Regions from separate parts of the Paucibacter sp. XJ19-41 genome, predicted to be linked through region 1. Evidence: predicted binding sites of a transcription regulator. Region 1 holds the regulator's gene; the other holds the start of a gene.

Region 1 (9,530 bases):
GCCTGTGGACGCTGCCGATGTTCGACGACGAGCAGGCGATGCTGAGCCAGGCCCGGCTGGTCGGCGCCGAGCTGGAGGTGATGCCCAGGGTCGAGCATGCGTTGACGCACTTCGACTGGGTGCTGCATCCGCGCCGCGCCGTGCTCGACAGCGCGGCCGTCGTCGGCTCGGGTCGCTGGGTGGCGCGTGAGAAGCTGGCTGACTATGCGCTGCCGGCACCGTTGAAAAAGCTGATCGTCTAGGCGTATGCTGCGCCACCGCATTCCATCATCCATCGAAGCATGAAGCCCCTGGTCAAAAGCGCTGTCGAATCCGCCCTGATCGCCCTGCTGGTGGCGGCTTGCTGCCTCTGGTTCCTGATCTCGGCCGGCGCCTCCGAAGACGATGTCAACGGCGCCAAGATGACCTTGCTGGCCCTGGGCCTGGCGGCCAGCCTGATCGCGCACTGGACCTATATGGCGCTGGCGCTCAAGCGTGATGGCCGGCCGCTGCTGGGCTGGACGGTGGGCATGGTGCTGCTGTTCCCGGTCGTCACCGTCGTCGCCCTGGTGCTGATGTCGGCCCGCGACGAGGAATCGCGGGCCGTCTGAGCGACTACTTGGCGTCCAGCTCGCGGTGGCGCTTCAGCACATGGCCGTGGCTGGCGAACTGCCGGGCCAGGGTCTCGACCAGATAGACCGAGCGGTGCTGGCCACCGGTGCAGCCGATCGCAACGGTCAGATAGCTGCGCTGGTCGGCGGCGAAATTGGGCAGCCACTGGCGCAGAAAGCCGCTGATCTGGCCCAGCATCAGATTGACCTCGGGCTGGGCCTGCAGATAGTCGGCCACCGGCGCATCGCGGCCGGTCAGCGGGCGCAGCTCGCGGTCGTAATAGGGGTTGGGCAGCACCCGCACATCGAAGACGAAGTCTGCATCGCTGGGCACGCCATGCTTGAAGGCGAAGGACTCGAACACCAGGGTCAGTGACTCGCCCTTGACCGAGACCAGATCGCGCACCCAGGCGCGCAGCTGGGCCGCGCGCAAGAGGCTGGTGTCGATCACGGTGGACTCGACGCGCAGCGCGGCCAGCAGCTCGCGCTCCAGCGAGATCGCGTCGAGCAGGGCGCGGTGCGCATCCCCGCCATCGCTGCCCGCGTCGCGCTGCCCGCTGCGCAGCGGGTGAGGGCGGCGGGTCTCGGAGAAGCGCCGCACCAGGGTCTCGTCATTGGCGTCCAGAAAGATCGAGCGCACCGCGACGCCTTCGCCGCGCAGCTGCTTGATCAGCGGCAGCAGATGCGGCAGCGAGCCCTCGCTGCGCACATCGACCGCGATCGCGACCCGGCGCTCACCGCGCTGCTTCTCGACCGCCAGGAAAGGGGTCAGCAGCTCGGGCGGCAGGTTGTCGACGCAGAAGAAGCCCGCGTCCTCCAGCGCATGCATGGCCACCGACTTGCCGCCACCGGCCATGCCGGTGACCAGCACCACATCGCTTTGCGGAACCGTGCCACTCATGATTTCGTCGTCCTGTTCTTGATATCTTGCTGGCCGCGCGGTGCGCCCGTCGCCGACAGCGCCAGCATCTCCTGCGCATGGGCCAGGCTGGCCGAGGACAGGCGTTCGCCGCCCAGCATGCGGGCGATCTCCTGCACCCGGGTCTCGCCGGCAATGGCCTGCACCTCGCTGGCGGTGGTGCCGGCGCGCAAGGCCTTGGAGACCAGGTAGTGATGGTCGGCGCAGGCGGCCACCTGGGGCAGGTGGGTGACGGCCAGCACCTGGCGCTCGCGGCCCAGCTGCTTCATCAGCCGGCCCACGGTCTCGGCCACCGCGCCGCCGACGCCGGCGTCGATCTCGTCGAAGATCAGCGTGCCCGCGCCGTCCTGCTCAAGCTGGCTGGTCGTCACCGCGATCGCCAGCGCGATGCGGGAGAGCTCGCCGCCCGAGGCCACCTTGGCCAACGGCCGCGGTGTGCTGCCGGCATGGCCGGCCACCATGAATTCCACCGATTCAAGGCCGAAGCTCTGCGGCTGGTCTTGCGCCAGCAAGGCCACCTCGAAGGCGCCGCCGGCCATGCCCAGCTGCTGCATCGCCTGCGTGACGGCGGCGGCCAGCTGGGGCGCGGCCTTGCCGCGTTCCTGGCTGACGCGCCTGGCCTCGCGCTCGAAGGCACTGCGGGCCGCAGTCAGACTTTTCTCCAGCGCGGCCAGATCGCTGGCCTCGTCCAGCGCCGCCAGCTCGGCCCGCCATTGCGAGAGCAGGGCCGGCAGCTCTGCCGGTGGGCGGCGGTAGCGCCGCGCTAGGCTCATCCAGGCCGACAGGCGCTCGTCCAGTTCCTGCAGCCGCTCGGGCTCCAGATCAGCGCCGTGCAGATAGGTGGACAGGGTGTGTGCCGCATCGCGCAGCTGGGCCTGCGCGCCCTGCAGCGCCTCGACCGCCGGTGCCAGGCGCGTGCTGTCGTAGTCCAGCACCTGCTGCAGCTTGTCCAGCGCCTGCTCGGTCAGGCTCTCGGCACTCTGTTCGGCCTCGCCGGAGCCGCCTTCGATGGCCTCCAGCGCGGCTCGCGCGCCCTCCATCAGCGCGGCGGCATGCGAGAGACGCTGGTGCTCGCTATTGAGCTCGTCCCACTCGTGGGCGCCGGGCGAGAGCTTGGCCAGCTCGTCGATCTGCCAGGCCAGGCGTTCGCGCTCGCGGCCCAGCTCGCCTGAGCGGGTCTGCGCGGCCTCCAGCCGTTCGCTGAGCAGCTTCCATTGCGCATAGGCCTGGCCCAGCGGCGCGCTGTCGAGGCCGGCGAAAGCGTCCAGCAGCGCGCGCACCGAGGCCGGGCGGGTCAGGCCTTGCCAGGCATGCTGGCCATGGATGTCGAGCAGGCTGTCGGCCGTCTCGCGCAGCTGGGCCACGGTGGCCGCGCTGCCATTGATCCAGGCGCGGCTCTTGCCCTGGGCATCGATGACGCGGCGCAGCAGCAGGCTGTCGCCCTTGTCGAAGCCGGCCTCGTCCAGCCAGCTGTTCAGACGGGCCGGGCAGTCGAATTCGGCGCTGATCTCGGCCCGCGCCGCGCCTTCGCGCACCACGCCGGCGTCACCACGGCTGCCCAGCGCCAGCTGCAAGGCATCGACCAGGATGGACTTGCCGGCGCCGGTTTCGCCGGTGAGCACGGCGAAGCCGCCGGCGAAGTCGAGCTCCAGCTCCGGCACGATGACGAAATCGCGCAGGCTCAGTCGGCGCAGCATCAGGACACTCCCTCGTACCAGCGCAGCTTGCGGCGCAAGGTCGCGTAATAACTCCAGCCCTGCGGATGCAGAAAGCAGACCTTGTGGGCCGAGCGCCGCACCGTGATGCGGTCGCCGTGCAGCAGGCTGGCCAGGCTTTGCATATCGAAATTGACGCTGGCATCGCGGCCGGCCACGATCTCCAGCCTGACCTCGCCGGTATCGGGCAGCACGATGGGGCGGTTGGACAAGGCATGCGAGGCAATCGGCACCAAGACCCAGCCGGCGATGCTGGGGTGCAGGATGGGCCCGCCCGAGGACAGCGAGTAGGCGGTCGAGCCGGTGGGCGAGGCGACGATCACGCCGTCGGCCCGCATATTGGCAACGAACTCGTCGCCCACATCGACCTTGATCTCCACCATGCTGGCCGTCGCGCCCCGGCTGACCACCACATCGTTGAGCGCCAGGCCCGAGAAGATCACCTCGCCGTCGCGCCAGACCGCGCCTTCCAGCATTGCGCGCTGCTCCATCTCGAAGTCGCCGGCCAGTATCGGCGCCAGCGCCTCGCGGAATTTCTCGACCGAGATGTCGGTGATGAAGCCCAGCCGGCCCTGGTTGATGCCCACCAGCGGCGTGCCGTAGCGGGCCATCTCGCGGGCAAAGCCCAGCATCGTGCCGTCGCCGCCGACGACGATGGCCAGGTCGCAGCGCGCGCCCATCTCCTCGTTGGACAGGGCTTCGAAGTCGGTAATGCCGGTATTCAGCGCGGTGTCGCGCTCCAGCGAGACATCCAGCCCCAGGCCGGTCACGAAGTCGGCAATTTCCTCGAGTACCGGGCGTATACCCCGGGCCTGATGCTTGCCCACGATCGCGACATGTTGAAAACGCTTGGCCATGCGCAGAATTACACCACAGCGATGTGAACACACGCTGACTCGGGCGCGGTAGTCCGTACAATGAAAACCATGCTCGACGAGCGCTCCAAATCACTGCTGAAAACCCTGGTCGAACGCTATATCGCGGACGGCCAGCCCGTGGGTTCGCGCACGCTGTCCAAGGCCTCGGGCCTGGAGCTGAGCCCGGCGACGATACGCAATGTGATGGCCGACCTGGAGGAGCTGGGTCTGATCGCCAGCCCGCACACCAGCGCCGGCCGCATCCCGACCGCGCGTGGCTACCGGCTGTTCGTCGACACCATGCTGACGGCCCAGCCCGCCTCCATCGTCGGCGCCGACCTGCGGCCCATCGAAAGCTCGCAGCTGCAGCCCGACCAGCCGCAGCGCGTGATCGCCAGCGCGGCCCAGCTGCTGTCCAATCTGTCCAGCTTTGTCGGCGTCGTCACCGCGCCGCGCAAGCCCAGCGTGTTCCATCACATCGAGTTCCTGCGCCTGGGCGAACGCCGGGTGCTGGTCATCATGGTCTCGCCCGACGGCGATGTGCAGAACCGCGTGATCTTCACCGCGCAAGACCTGACCCAGCCCGAGCTCGCCGAGGCCAGCAACCGGCTCAATGCCCACTATGCCGGCCTGAGCCTGGAGGCGGTGCGCGAGCGCATCAAGAGCGAGGTCGATGCGCTGCGCGGCGAGATCGGCCGGCTGATGAGCGCGGCCGTGCAGGTCGGCACCGAGGCGCTGGAGCACGAGGAAGAGCGCGTCGTGATCTCCGGCGAACGCAATCTGCTGACGATGCAGGACTTCAGCAACGATATGGGCAGCTTGCGCCGCCTGTTCGATGTTTTCGAGCAGAAGACCCAGCTGATGCGCCTGCTCGATGTCTCCAGCCGCGCCGAGGGTGTGCGCATCTATATCGGCGGCGAGAGCCAAGTCGTGCCCTTCGAGGAGCTGTCCATCGTCTCCGCCCCCTACGAGGTCGACGGCCAGGTGGTCGGCACCCTCGGCGTGATCGGCCCGACCCGTATGGCGTACGACCGCATGATCCAGATCGTCGACATCACCTCGCGGATGGTGACGAACGCGCTGTCGCAGAAGTAGACGAACAGGCCGCGCAGCGCATCGGGCAGAGGTCGCGACCGCGCCTATACAATGCGCGGTTTCCGGTGCAAGGCCGGTATTCCCCCAGGGGGCCGTTAGCTCAGTTGGTTAGAGCAGAGGACTCATAATCCTTTGGTCGCAGGTTCAAGTCCTGCACGGCCTACCAAAAATAAATCAATCAGGACAAGGGCTTGCGTGCAGGTTGGCGCGTTGGTCCAGTTCTGATTGGACCCCGAATCGGACCCCGGATGGGGTTCGGCGGGGTTCGCTGCTAGAGGGTCAGCGCCTTGATTTCCGCCACCGCTGCCGCGTGACCGGCTTGTGTCAGTCGGTATCCCGCCTTGGCATCTCCATGAGCGAGCTTCTCGACATGGAGGTCACGCAGGCGATTGCGGACCGTACCGGGGCTGCGGCGGCTCAGGCTCTTAAGCACCGAGTCCACAGGCGTCACGTCCGGATAGTGGCTATGCAAAAGGATCAGGATTTCAGCCTTCACCGGAACATCGGCGTGAATGAGCCGCGTGCCGGCGATCTCCTCGACAAGCGTGCCGACGGGAGCCTGCACCAGCGCGATCAACGCCCCGGCTGCCTGCATTGAGATGCCCGTGGCATGGCGAAGCAGTTCGGCCGTTATCCAGGCCGCACCTTGGTGGGCATAGGCCAAGTCGTGGCTGTTCGTATCAACGTCGTTCTTGTGTGCGATGTTTCGCTTGTTGCGGAAGGTGTACATCGAGCGCGCAACGCGAGCCGCGCAGATACGGAGCCCTTCGTGCAACGCGGTGTTCTCGACCTTCTTGCCAAGGTAGTCATCGACACTCGGCTTTGCCTCGAATGTCCCGGTGTCGATGAACTGAAGGCACTGAACGAATGTCTCCACGAACTTCCCGGGGCCGGCGCGCTCAAGTGTTCGAGTCGCACAGTCGCGTCGAATCTTCACTAGATCGGCAGCCAAATCGGCAGACAGAGTAGGGCCGAGCAGGCCCTTCAGCGCATCTGCGAGGCGGGCCTCATCCACGGATCATTGCCTCCACGCGCTTGATGCCTTCGTGGCTGACCTTGTAGAGCTTGCGCGCTTGCTGGCTGCTGCCGCTCTTCTTGAGTTGCAGCATGAGCATCGGCTTCTGGTTCTTCATCTGGTCAATCGCGTCGGTGATGTTCGCGAGCTTGTGTCCGAGGTGCGTCAACTCTTTGTTGGCCTGGGCTGCGTTGAAGCTCTCGGCCGCCTCACAGACTTGCAGCCAGTAGCCAACCACCAGCGCTTTCTCTGCATTGGTCTTGGGATTGGCTGCGGCGTAGAGCTCCGCGAACGTGCCGTAAGTCGCTGGGCTCTTCGGCGTCGCATCCGCACCACCTGACTCGGGCTCGTTGCCGGCCGTAGGGGCGGTGTCCGCCGCAGGGGACGCGGCATGGGGTGCGGCGCGACCGCCAGCGAACTTCGGGTTGATCCCGAGCAGGCTTGCGATGTACGTCAGGACGCGCATCTGGGCTTCTTCGTCGAGCGGCGCAAGCGCGCCGTGGATGGCCTGGATGGCGCCGAATTCCTTTGCTGCGTCAGAGCTCATAACTAATGACTCCTGTGGATGATATTCGATCATTTTATGAGTCAAATCATTCGTGTCAATGGGTCATGTTTTATCGAATATGTGCCGGGGAATCTTCTGGGTGCTCGGTTGCCTTGGGCCCCATTGTTCATCGGGGATAGCCACAAGGGGTCGAGGCGATGGGAAGATTCTTGCGGCCAAATTCAGGCTTTGCGGTGAAAGAAGGGTACCCAGTCGGGTTCCGCTTGAGGCGGTTTACCCTTTTCGCCTTTCCTTGCCGCCGTGGCGGCGGCCCAGGCAGGGCGCAGCGTCTCCAAGATGGACACAGGCTGGGCGATCAGGCGTCAGTCCAGATCAGGGGGCAGCGGGCCGGAATTCGCGTGGCTCCTGAGCGCAGAATGCTCGAGTCCGAGCCCGAGCCCGATCACATCTCAGCTTTGCTTTGCCGCGCGGTCGAGTGAGCCGCCACAGCGAAACGGCCGTCCGGCACGCTCGAGCGTGACCTGCAAGGGCGAAGCGTCTACGCTGAGGGCGCCGCGACGGCTGACCCGGCTGTCATTCTTCCGAATAGGCTTGTCCTCCCTGCCGGCGTGCTATGTCGATATGGATGCCGGTCATTCGTCGATGGGATGCGAGGCGCCCCCTCAGGTGGGCGCGCCGAGCGTTCAACTGAACAGGAGTGAAGACATGCCATACATCGATGGTTTCGTGATCGCGGTCCCCACCGCCAACAAGCAGCAGTTCATAGAGCACGCGCGTCATTTCGATTCGCTATTCATCGAGCTCGGCGCGATCCGTGTGATCGAAGCCTGGGGCGACGATGTTCCCGACGGCAAAGTCACCGACTTCCGCCGCGCAGTCCAGGCCACGGCCGAGGAGACGGTGGCTTTTTCGTGGGTCGAATGGCCGGACAAGGCCACGCGCGACGCAGGCATGAAGAAGATGATGGAAGACCCGCGCATGGATCCCTCCACACCCGGCAACCCGCCGATGCCCTTCGACGGCAAACGCATGATCTTCGGCGGCTTCGAGCAGGTGGTCGAAGTGAAGGCCTGAACAGGGGTGTCGCCGGGGCGCCAGCATCCAGTCGGCCGACACTCCCTGTTCGCGCGCCGGCAAGTCGGCGACATAGGTCGACAGGGTCATGCAAGCCTTGATACGCTGCACGGCGGGCCTGAATAAGACGGGCAGGGCGAGGATCAAGAACCGGCCGCGCCCCTACCTGCTTGCAGGTCCTTCATCAGAACTGTTCAGCCCCTGAGTCGCACAGCGACCCCCAATGGAGGCCGAAGACCTGGACAACAAGGATCTCGAGCGCCTGCCCTGCGTCAAGCAGGGCCTGTGGTTTCATGGCGGGGTCAGCGCCTGCCATGTCCGCATCGTGCACCACCACCTGCTCATGGGCAGCGGCGATGACGACGACCCGCCCGAGCTCGCGCGCGACCGCGTCGCCGACTGCTACTACGTGCTCTTCGACCTGCCCCATGCCGACTGGCACAACGGCGGTGCCGCGCTGTCGCTGCGCGAGGCGGTCTTCATCGCGCAGCGCCGGCTCGGCCCCATGCTCAGCTGGAGCGATTGAGCCGGGGCGCCGGCAGCCCCTAGACTGCCCGGCATGCCCCATGCCGTTTCCCGCCTGCGTGCCGCCTGCCTCGCGCACAGCAGCACCCGCCCTCATCTCGATCGCGGCACGCCCCGCAAGGAGCGCTGTGCGCGCTGCCGCCTGATTCCCAGCCACTGCATGTGTGCGCTGCGGCCGCAGCTGGCGGCACCGCCGCGCTCGGCCCTGTGCCTGATCATGGCCGAGTTCGAGCCGCTCAAGCCCAGCAACACCGGCTGGCTGGTGGCCGATGTGCTTCCGCAGACCCACGCTTTCGCCTGGTCCCGCGTCGCTGTTGATCCGGCGCTGCCGGCCTTGCTGGCCGATCCGCAGTGGCAGCCCTATCTGGTGTTTCCCGGCGAGTTCGTGGCGGCGCCCGAGCGGGTGGTCAGCGAGCCCGCGCCGCCGTCGTCCGACGGGCGCCGCCCGCTGTTCGTGCTGCTGGACGGCACCTGGTCCGAGGCGCGCAAGATCTTCCGCAAAAGCCCCTATCTGGACCGCTTGCCGGTACTGAGCCTGAGGCCCGAGCAGCTCTCGCGCTACCGCCTGCGCCGCTCCAGCCACGAGCACCATTTCTGCACCTCGGAAGTGGCCGCGCTATGCCTGGCCCTGGCCGGCGATCTGCACGCCGCGCAGACGCTGGAGGCCTATCTGGATGTGTTCAGCGCCCGCTACCTGAGCGCGCGGCAGAGCGTGCCGGCGGATCCGCAGGACGCGGCCCACCAGCGGCTGCGCGACCTGGCCGCGCCCCCGCGCTGAGGGCCGCAGGCCTCAGTGCGACATCAGCACCGGCACCGTCATCGCGTCCAGCAGCCCGCGTGTGGCTCCGCCCAGCACCAGCTCGGTCCAGCGCGAGTGGCCATAGGCGCCCATCACGATCAGGTCGGCGTCCTGATCGGTCGCGCGCGACAGCAGGGCCTCGGCCACACCGATCTCGCTGCGTTCCTCGCGGGCCTCGGCGGCCACGCCCTGCCAGGCCAGCCATTGCTGCAGCGCCGCCAGCCGCGGCCGCAGGTCTTCATCCTCCAGGCTCTCACGCCAGCTCAGCAGCTGCACGCTTTGCGCCTGACGCAGCAGCGGCAGGGCATCATTGAGGGCGCGTGCGGCCTCGCGGCTGTCATCCCATGCCACCAGGGCGCGTTGGCCCAGGGTCTTGAAGCTGGCCGCATAGGGCAGCAGCAGGGTGGGGCGGGCGCTGTGCAAGAGGACCTGC
Region 2 (7,170 bases), on a different contig from region 1:
CCGCCCGCTGTTGAGCGGCCGGCAAAAGCCCTGAACCCGACAAGGCGCTTGACGCGGCCGCTGGTCGCAGCCTAATATGACGATCATCATATTTACAAACAAAGCCAAGTGACCGCCAGCACGCCCAGCCGCAAGGAACTGACCCACGAGCGCATCCTCGAGACAGCGGCGCGCGAGATCCGGCGCGTCGGCTACGGTGGCATCGGCGTGGCCGATCTGATGAAGCAGGCCGGCCTGACCCATGGCGGCTTTTACGCCCACTTCTCCTCCCGCGACGCGATGCTGGCCGAGGCCATGGAATGGGCGGGCCGTGACAGTGAGCGCAGGCTCACTTCGCGTTTGGCCAAGGCCGGGCAACACGGCAGCGACCCCTTTGTCGCGCTGGTCGAGGGCTATCTGTCACCCGCCCATCTGGCCGCCCCCGAGGCCGGCTGCCCGGTGGCGGCGCTGGCCTCGGAGATGCCGCGCCAGTCGGCCGAGGTGCTGGAGGCCGGGCGCAGCCGGGTCCAAGCCCTGATGACGCGGGTGCAGCAGGTGCTGCCCTCTGCCGATGCGGACCAGGCCCGCGTCATCGTCAGCAGCCTGGTCGGCGCGCTGCAACTGGCCCGCGCGCTGGGCGACAACGCCGACGGCCATGCGCTGCTGGCCGCCAATCGCCAGGCCTTGCTGGCCCGTCACGGGCAGAAGACCCGGTCCGCCCTCTCCCCTTAGGAACAGCGCAAGCCCCGGCATCAGAGACTTGCTTTCGCCTCAATTTATGACGATCGTCATATCTCCACTCAACCCCCTTGCCTGAAAGACCCACCATGAAGCTCGAAAACTCCGTTGTTTTGATCACCGGCGCCAATCGCGGCCTCGGTCTGGCCTTTGCCCGCGAAGCCCTGGCCCGCGGCGCGCGCAAGGTCTACGCAGCCGCCCGCGACCCGGGCAGCATCAGCCTGCCCGGCGTCGTGCCGATACGGCTCGATGTCAGCAATGCCGAGAACATCGCGGCGGTCGCGGCGCAGTGCAGCGATGTCAGCATCCTGATCAACAACGCCGGCATCGCCACCTTGGGCGGCTTCCTCGCGCCCGATGCGATCGAGGCCGCGCAACGCCAGATGGACACCAACTACTTCGGTCCGCTGCGCATGGCCCGCGCCTTCGCGCCGGTGCTGGCCACCAATGGCGGCGGCGCCTTGCTGAACGTGCTGTCGATCGCCAGCTGGATCAATGGGCCCCTGCTGGCCACCTATGGTGCGACCAAGTCGGCAGCCTGGGCGCTGACCAATGGCCTGCGCCAGGAACTCAGCGGCCAGGGCACGCTGGTGACCGGCCTGCATATGGGCTTTGTCGACACCGACCTGACCCAGGGCCTCGATGTGCCCAAGACCACGCCTGAGGCCGTGGTTGCCCAGGCCTTCGACGGCCTGGCCGCCGGCGCCACCGAGGTGCTGGCCGACGAAGTCACGCGCCAGGTCAAGCAGGGCCTGGCGGCCGGCGTCTATCTGCAGGCCTTGTCGCACTGAGCGGCCCCAAGCCATGAGCAGCCTCGCCGCCACCGCCACCCCGCCCGCTGACGCCGGCGGCACCCGTTCACCCTGGCCGGTGTTCTGGATTGCCAGCGTCGCCGTCTTCCTGGTCTCGCTGGACAGCACTCTGCTGTTCGCCGCCTTCGGCAGCCTGCGGGCCGCCTTTCCGGCGGCGACGGCGGCCGATATGTCCTGGGTGCTGAATGCCTACACGGTGGTCTATGCGGCGATGCTGATCCCGTCCGGCGGCCTGGCCGATGCGCACGGCCGCAAGCGCGTCTTCATGATCGGTGTCGTGCTGTTCCTGGCGGCCTCGGCGGCCTGCGGTATGGCCGGCAGCGTCGGCTGGCTGATCGCGGCGCGCGTGCTGCAGGCCATCGGCGCGGCGCTGCTGACGCCGGCCTCGCTGTCGCTGGTGCTGGCGGCGTTTCCGGCCTCGCGGCGCGCGGTGGCGGTGAGCTTGTGGGGGGCGGTCGGCGCGCTGGCGGCGGCGGTCGGGCCCAGCCTCGGTTCGCTGGTGGTCGACAGCATCGGCTGGCCCTGGGCCTTCTATCTGAACCTGCCGCTGGGCGCGCTGTCGCTGTGGTTCGGCGCGCGGCTGCTGGGCGAGGTGCGCCGGCCCGAGGCGCGGCGACCGCTGGATCTGGTGGGCATGAGCCTGCTGATCGTCGGGGTCGGCGCGATCACCTTGGCCATCGTACAGTCGGAGTCGCCGAGCTGGCGGCGCGACGAGCTGCTGATGGCCGGCGCGCTGGGCCTGGTGGCGCTGATCGGCTTTGTGCTGTGGGCCCGCCATGCGCCGGCGCCGCTGCTGGACCTGGCACTGTTCCGCAGCCGGACCTACCGCTATGTGAACCTGGCGACGCTGGCCTTTGGCACCGCGTTCGCGATGATGTTCTTCACCTTCTTCTTCTACATGGCGCAGATCTGGCATTACAGCCTGCCGCAGGCCGGCCTGGCCGTGACCCCGGGCCCGCTGCTGGTGATGCCTTCGGCCATCCTGACCGGCCGGCTCGCGGCCCGGCATGGCCACCGGCCCTTTCTGGTCGGCGGTGCGCTGGTCTATGCCTGCAGCGGCCTGTGGTTCTTACTGGTGCCGGGCGTCGAGCCGGCCTATCTGACGCAATGGCTGCCGGGCCTGCTGCTCAGCGGCATCGGCGTCGGCATGGTGCTGCCCTCGCTGTCGGGCGCGGCGGTGATGGGGCTGCCGGCCCAGCACTACGCGGTCGGCAGCGCCGTCAACCAGGCCACGCGCCAGATCGGCGCAGTGCTGGGTGTGGCGCTGACCGTGCTGCTGCTCGGCCATGCGCAGCTGCAGCGCGCCGACTTCGACGCGGTCTACGCCCTGCATGTGGGCCTGGCCCTGTTGACCGGCCTGCTGTGCCTGGCGGTCAATACCAAGCCGGCGGCGAAGGCCTGAGCAAGGCCTAGATCCGTCCCAGCAGCAGCAGGACGATCAGGATCACGACGATCAGTCCCAGGCCGCCGCTGGGGCCATAGCCCCAGTTGCGGCTGTGCGGCCAGGAGGGCAGCGCGCCGATCAGGAACAGGACGAGGACGATGAGCAGGATGGTGCTGAGTGCCATGAAGGTCTCCTTATGAAGACCTCGACAGTAGGGCCGCCCCGGCCGACCGACGGTAGTCCGGATACGCCATCGGGCGTAGTCTGGTAGCGGGTCGCGGCCGGGTTGGCGTCCTACACAGGTAGGAAACACCCTTGTCTGCCTCTTACGGCCGAGCCGGCGGCAGGCCACACGACGGATCCAAAGAAGGCGAAACTGGGGCATGGTCAGCCCACGGCAACCCAAGCTCGGCGCTGAACCTCATCGCCTCAAGGAGAACCCCATGTTCGGACTGACGACGCTCGGCTTCATCCACACCCTGATCAGCCTGGTGGCGCTGGCCGCCGCCCTGGTCGCCCTGCTGCGCGACAGGGCCATCCTGCCGGACCGGCCGGTCGGCAAGCTCTATATCTGGGCCACGGTGCTGACCTGCCTGACCGGCTTCGGCATCTTCGAGCACGGCGGCTTCGGCAAGCCCCATGTGCTGGGCATCGTGACCCTGCTGGTACTGGGCCTGGCCACCGTGGCCGGCCGCAGCCGGCTGCTGGGCCACGCCGCGCCCTATGTGCAGACGGTCAGCTACTCGCTGACGGTGTTCTTCCACATGATCCCCGGCGTCACCGAAACCTTCACCCGCCTGCCCAGCGGCGCACCGCTGTTCAGCAGCCCGGAGGACCCGAAGCTCGAGAAGGTGGTCGGTGTGATCTTCCTGCTGTTCCTGATCGGCGCCACGCTGCAGGTGCGCCGGCTGCGTGCGGCGCGCCGCACGGCCAGCCGGCCGATCAGCGCCTGAACGAACGAAGCCGGCCGCCGGGCGCGAGCGCTCAGGTCCTAGTTTGTGGGACCGACGACCCGGCACGCTTGAGCGCCGCCAGCGCCAACGCATGCGCTTGCACCAACTCCGGCGCCGCATCGAAATGCCAGAGATAGCGCGTCGTGAAGAGCTCGCTGCTGTGCCGGTCCAGGCTCAGCAGCTCGCGGGCGCGCTGGGCCACGGCCGCCGGGGCCGAGAGGGCGTCGCCGTCACCGTCCAGCGCCTCGTCCAGCATCACGATCAGACGGCTCAGCGGTTCGAGCCAACGCATCTCATCGGCATAGGCCATCACCTGCAGGAAGTCGCCGGACGACTGCCGGCCGTGCTGTTTCTCGTACTGGCGCCGCTCCAACTCGACCAGCACGCGATGCAGGTCGAGAAGCGCGATGCGCAGGGCTTGGCAGGGATCTTTTTGCATGGCTGGTGTCGGGAGGGTTTGCTCCATTTTCATATCCCTCCATACTGGGCCTGTCGCGAAGCATGGATTTCCGAGGAGCTTGCATCATGAGTGGACGCAGACAGCAGGACTTTCCGCCCGGCCTGCAGGGCGGACTCGAGCACGACAACGAAGACCATCGTCTCGGCGAGACGGGGCAGACCGGCCCGGAGGCACCGGGCGATGTCAATCGCAGCCATCCGGAGCTGGGCAATACCGGGGCGGATGGGCCGGTCGACAAGCCCGCCACGCCGAAGAGCTAGCGGCAGGGCCCCGGCCCCTGTTGCGACGGCCGGGAGGGGCTCTATTTGATGTCGAGGATCTTCATCGCCTTGGCCAGCGTGTCGACCGACTCCTGATGCTTGCCGGCCTTGTGCAAGGCTTCGCCGTCGGCGCGCAGCTTCTTCACATCACCGATCTGCTCGGCCGTGAGCTTGGGGCTCTTGGCCAGCACCTCGTCGATCTTCTTCATGTCGGCGGGGCAATGAAAGGCAAACGCCGCGCTGGAGGCCATCAAGGCGGCCGCAGCAAGGTAGGAACGTAGCTTCATGCTGATCTCCAGTCGGTTGCAGGGAGTGGATGAGGCAGCGGGCCTACAGCCCACGACCGAGTCTAGCCCCGGCCGCGGCCACTGTTTCGGCAGATTCATGCCCGCCCCTCTTGAAAGCCCTCGGCACAACCCTATACTCCGTCTGCTAGCACTCACCAAGATAGAGTGCTAACGATCCGAAACGGCTTCGCCATGACGGGTCTTCGCATGTGAATGGGTGCTCGATTCACAGTGCACCCATAGATCTAGCACCACTCTCAAGGAGATGAAATGAAACTGCGTCCTCTGCACGATCGTGTGATCGTCAAGCGTCTGGAACAAGAAACCAAGACCGCCTCTGGCATCGTCATCCCCGACAACGCCGCAGAGAAGCCCGATCAGGGCGAAGTCCTGGCCGTGGGCCCGGGCAAGCGCAATGAGAAGGGCGACTTCATCGCCCTGAACGTGGCCGTCGGCGACCGCGTGCTGTTCGGCAAGTACAGCGGCCAGACCGTCAAGGTCGACGGCGACGAACTGCTGGTGATGCGCGAAGAAGATCTGTTTGCTGTTGTCGCCAAGTAAGTCGGCGCACCCCAAGATCTGACACCTTAAAGAATTCGGAGAAATACACATGGCAGCAAAAGACGTAATCTTTGGCGGCGAAGCTCGTGCTCGCATGGTTGAAGGCGTGAACATCCTGGCCAACGCGGTCAAGGTGACCCTGGGCCCCAAGGGCCGCAATGTGGTGCTCGAGCGCTCCTTCGGCGCCCCCACCGTGACCAAGGACGGTGTGTCCGTGGCCAAGGAAATCGAGCTGAAGGACAAGCTGCAGAACATGGGCGCCCAGATGGTCAAGGAAGTCGCTTCCAAGACCTCGGACAACGCCGGTGACGGCACCACCACCGCCACCGTGCTGGCCCAGGCCATCGTGCGCGAAGGCATGAAGTACGTGGCCGCCGGCATGAACCCGATGGACCTGAAGCGCGGTATCGACAAGGCCGTCACGGCCCTGGTCGCCCAGCTGAAGGCCGCCTCGAAGGCCACCACCACCTCCAAGGAAATCGCTCAGGTTGGCACGATCTCGGCCAATAGCGATGTGGAAGTGGGCCGCATCATCGCCGAGGCGATGGACAAGGTCGGCAAGGAAGGCGTCATCACCGTCGAAGACGGCAAGAGCCTGGACAGCGAGCTGGACGTCGTCGAAGGCATGCAGTTCGACCGCGGCTACCTGTCGCCCTACTTCATCAACAACCCCGAGAAGCAAGCCGCGCTGCTGGACAACCCCTTTGTCCTGCTGTTCGACAAGAAGATCTCGAACATCCGCGACCTGCTGCCCACGCTGGAGCAAGTGGCCAAGGCCGGCCGTCCGCTGCTGATCATCGCTGAAGAAGTCGAAGGCGAAGCGCTGGCGACCCTGGTGGTCAACACCATCCGCGGCATCCTGAAGGTCGTGGCCGTCAAGGCTCCGGGCTTCGGCGACCGTCGCAAGGCCATGCTGGAAGACATCGCCATCCTGACCGGCGGCAAGGTCATCGCCGAAGAAGTCGGCCTGACGCTGGAGAAGGTCACGCTGGCCGATCTGGGCCAGGCCAAGCGCGTCGAAGTGGGCAAGGAAAACACCACCATCATCGACGGTGCTGGCGCCGCTGCCGACATCGAGGCTCGTGTGAAGCAAGTGCGCATCCAGATCGAGGAAGCCACCAGCGACTACGACCGTGAGAAGCTGCAAGAGCGCGTGGCCAAGCTGGCCGGCGGTGTTGCCGTGATCAAGGTTGGCGCCGCCACCGAAGTCGAAATGAAGGAAAAGAAGGCCCGCGTCGAAGATGCGCTGCACGCAACCCGTGCCGCCGTTGAAGAAGGCATCGTGGCCGGTGGTGGCGTGGCCCTGCTGCGCGCCAAGCAAGCCGCTGGCGAGATCAAGGGCGACAACGCCGATCAAGACGCCGGCATCAAGCTGGTGCTGAAGGCCATCGAAGCCCCGCTGCGCGAGATCGTCTACAACGCCGGTGGCGAAGCCTCCGTCGTCGTGAACGCCGTGCTGGCCGGCAAGGGCAACTACGGCTTCAACGCCGCCAACGACACCTATGGCGACATGATCGAAATGGGCATCCTGGACCCGACCAAGGTGACGCGCACTGCCCTGCAGAACGCCGCATCGGTCGCTTCGCTGATGCTGACCACCGAAGCCATGGTGGCCGAGTCCCCGAAGGACGAGGCTCCGGCCGGCGGCATGCCTGGTGGCATGGGCGGCATGGGCGGCATGGGCATGGACATGTAAGACCAAGCCGGGTGCCTGCGGCACCCGTGCAACAAGTCTG

Evidence for each region. Region 1 encodes HrcA, which represses chaperone genes, less so after heat shock. Its sites were predicted from a motif close to TTAGCACTCNNNNNNNNNGAGTGCTAA; they were not measured.
Region 2: a site for HrcA is predicted at 5,019-5,045, ahead of groES (co-chaperone GroES). Genes of this name have one in related genera too.

The regions. Positions count from the first base shown of each region.
Region 1 covers NZ_JAQOWX010000144.1:1,994-11,523, reverse strand. Annotated here, with positions in the region: gene mutY (A/G-specific adenine glycosylase) at 1-242, shown strand, start outside; gene PO768_RS25190 (hypothetical protein) at 282-590, shown strand; gene rapZ (RNase adapter RapZ) at 595-1,491, opposite strand; gene recN (DNA repair protein RecN) at 1,488-3,206, opposite strand; gene PO768_RS25175 (NAD kinase) at 3,206-4,081, opposite strand; gene hrcA (heat-inducible transcriptional repressor HrcA) at 4,151-5,176, shown strand; tRNA gene PO768_RS25165 (tRNA-Ile) at 5,266-5,342, shown strand; gene PO768_RS25160 (hypothetical protein) at 5,448-6,191, opposite strand; gene PO768_RS25155 (hypothetical protein) at 6,184-6,738, opposite strand; gene PO768_RS25150 (DUF1428 domain-containing protein) at 7,405-7,773, shown strand; gene PO768_RS25145 (hypothetical protein) at 7,997-8,299, shown strand; gene PO768_RS25140 (tRNA-uridine aminocarboxypropyltransferase) at 8,333-9,076, shown strand; gene PO768_RS25135 (universal stress protein) at 9,089-9,530, opposite strand, start outside.
Region 2 covers NZ_JAQOWX010000008.1:72,182-79,351, reverse strand. Annotated here, with positions in the region: partial or broken gene PO768_RS03825 (GlxA family transcriptional regulator) at 1-14, shown strand, start outside; gene PO768_RS03820 (TetR/AcrR family transcriptional regulator) at 109-711, shown strand; gene PO768_RS03815 (SDR family oxidoreductase) at 807-1,508, shown strand; gene PO768_RS03810 (DHA2 family efflux MFS transporter permease subunit) at 1,522-2,931, shown strand; gene PO768_RS03805 (DUF3309 family protein) at 2,939-3,097, opposite strand; gene PO768_RS03800 (hypothetical protein) at 3,357-3,866, shown strand; gene PO768_RS03795 (hypothetical protein) at 3,898-4,332, opposite strand; gene PO768_RS03790 (hypothetical protein) at 4,392-4,586, shown strand; gene PO768_RS03785 (hypothetical protein) at 4,628-4,873, opposite strand; gene groES (co-chaperone GroES) at 5,144-5,434, shown strand; gene groL (chaperonin GroEL) at 5,484-7,130, shown strand.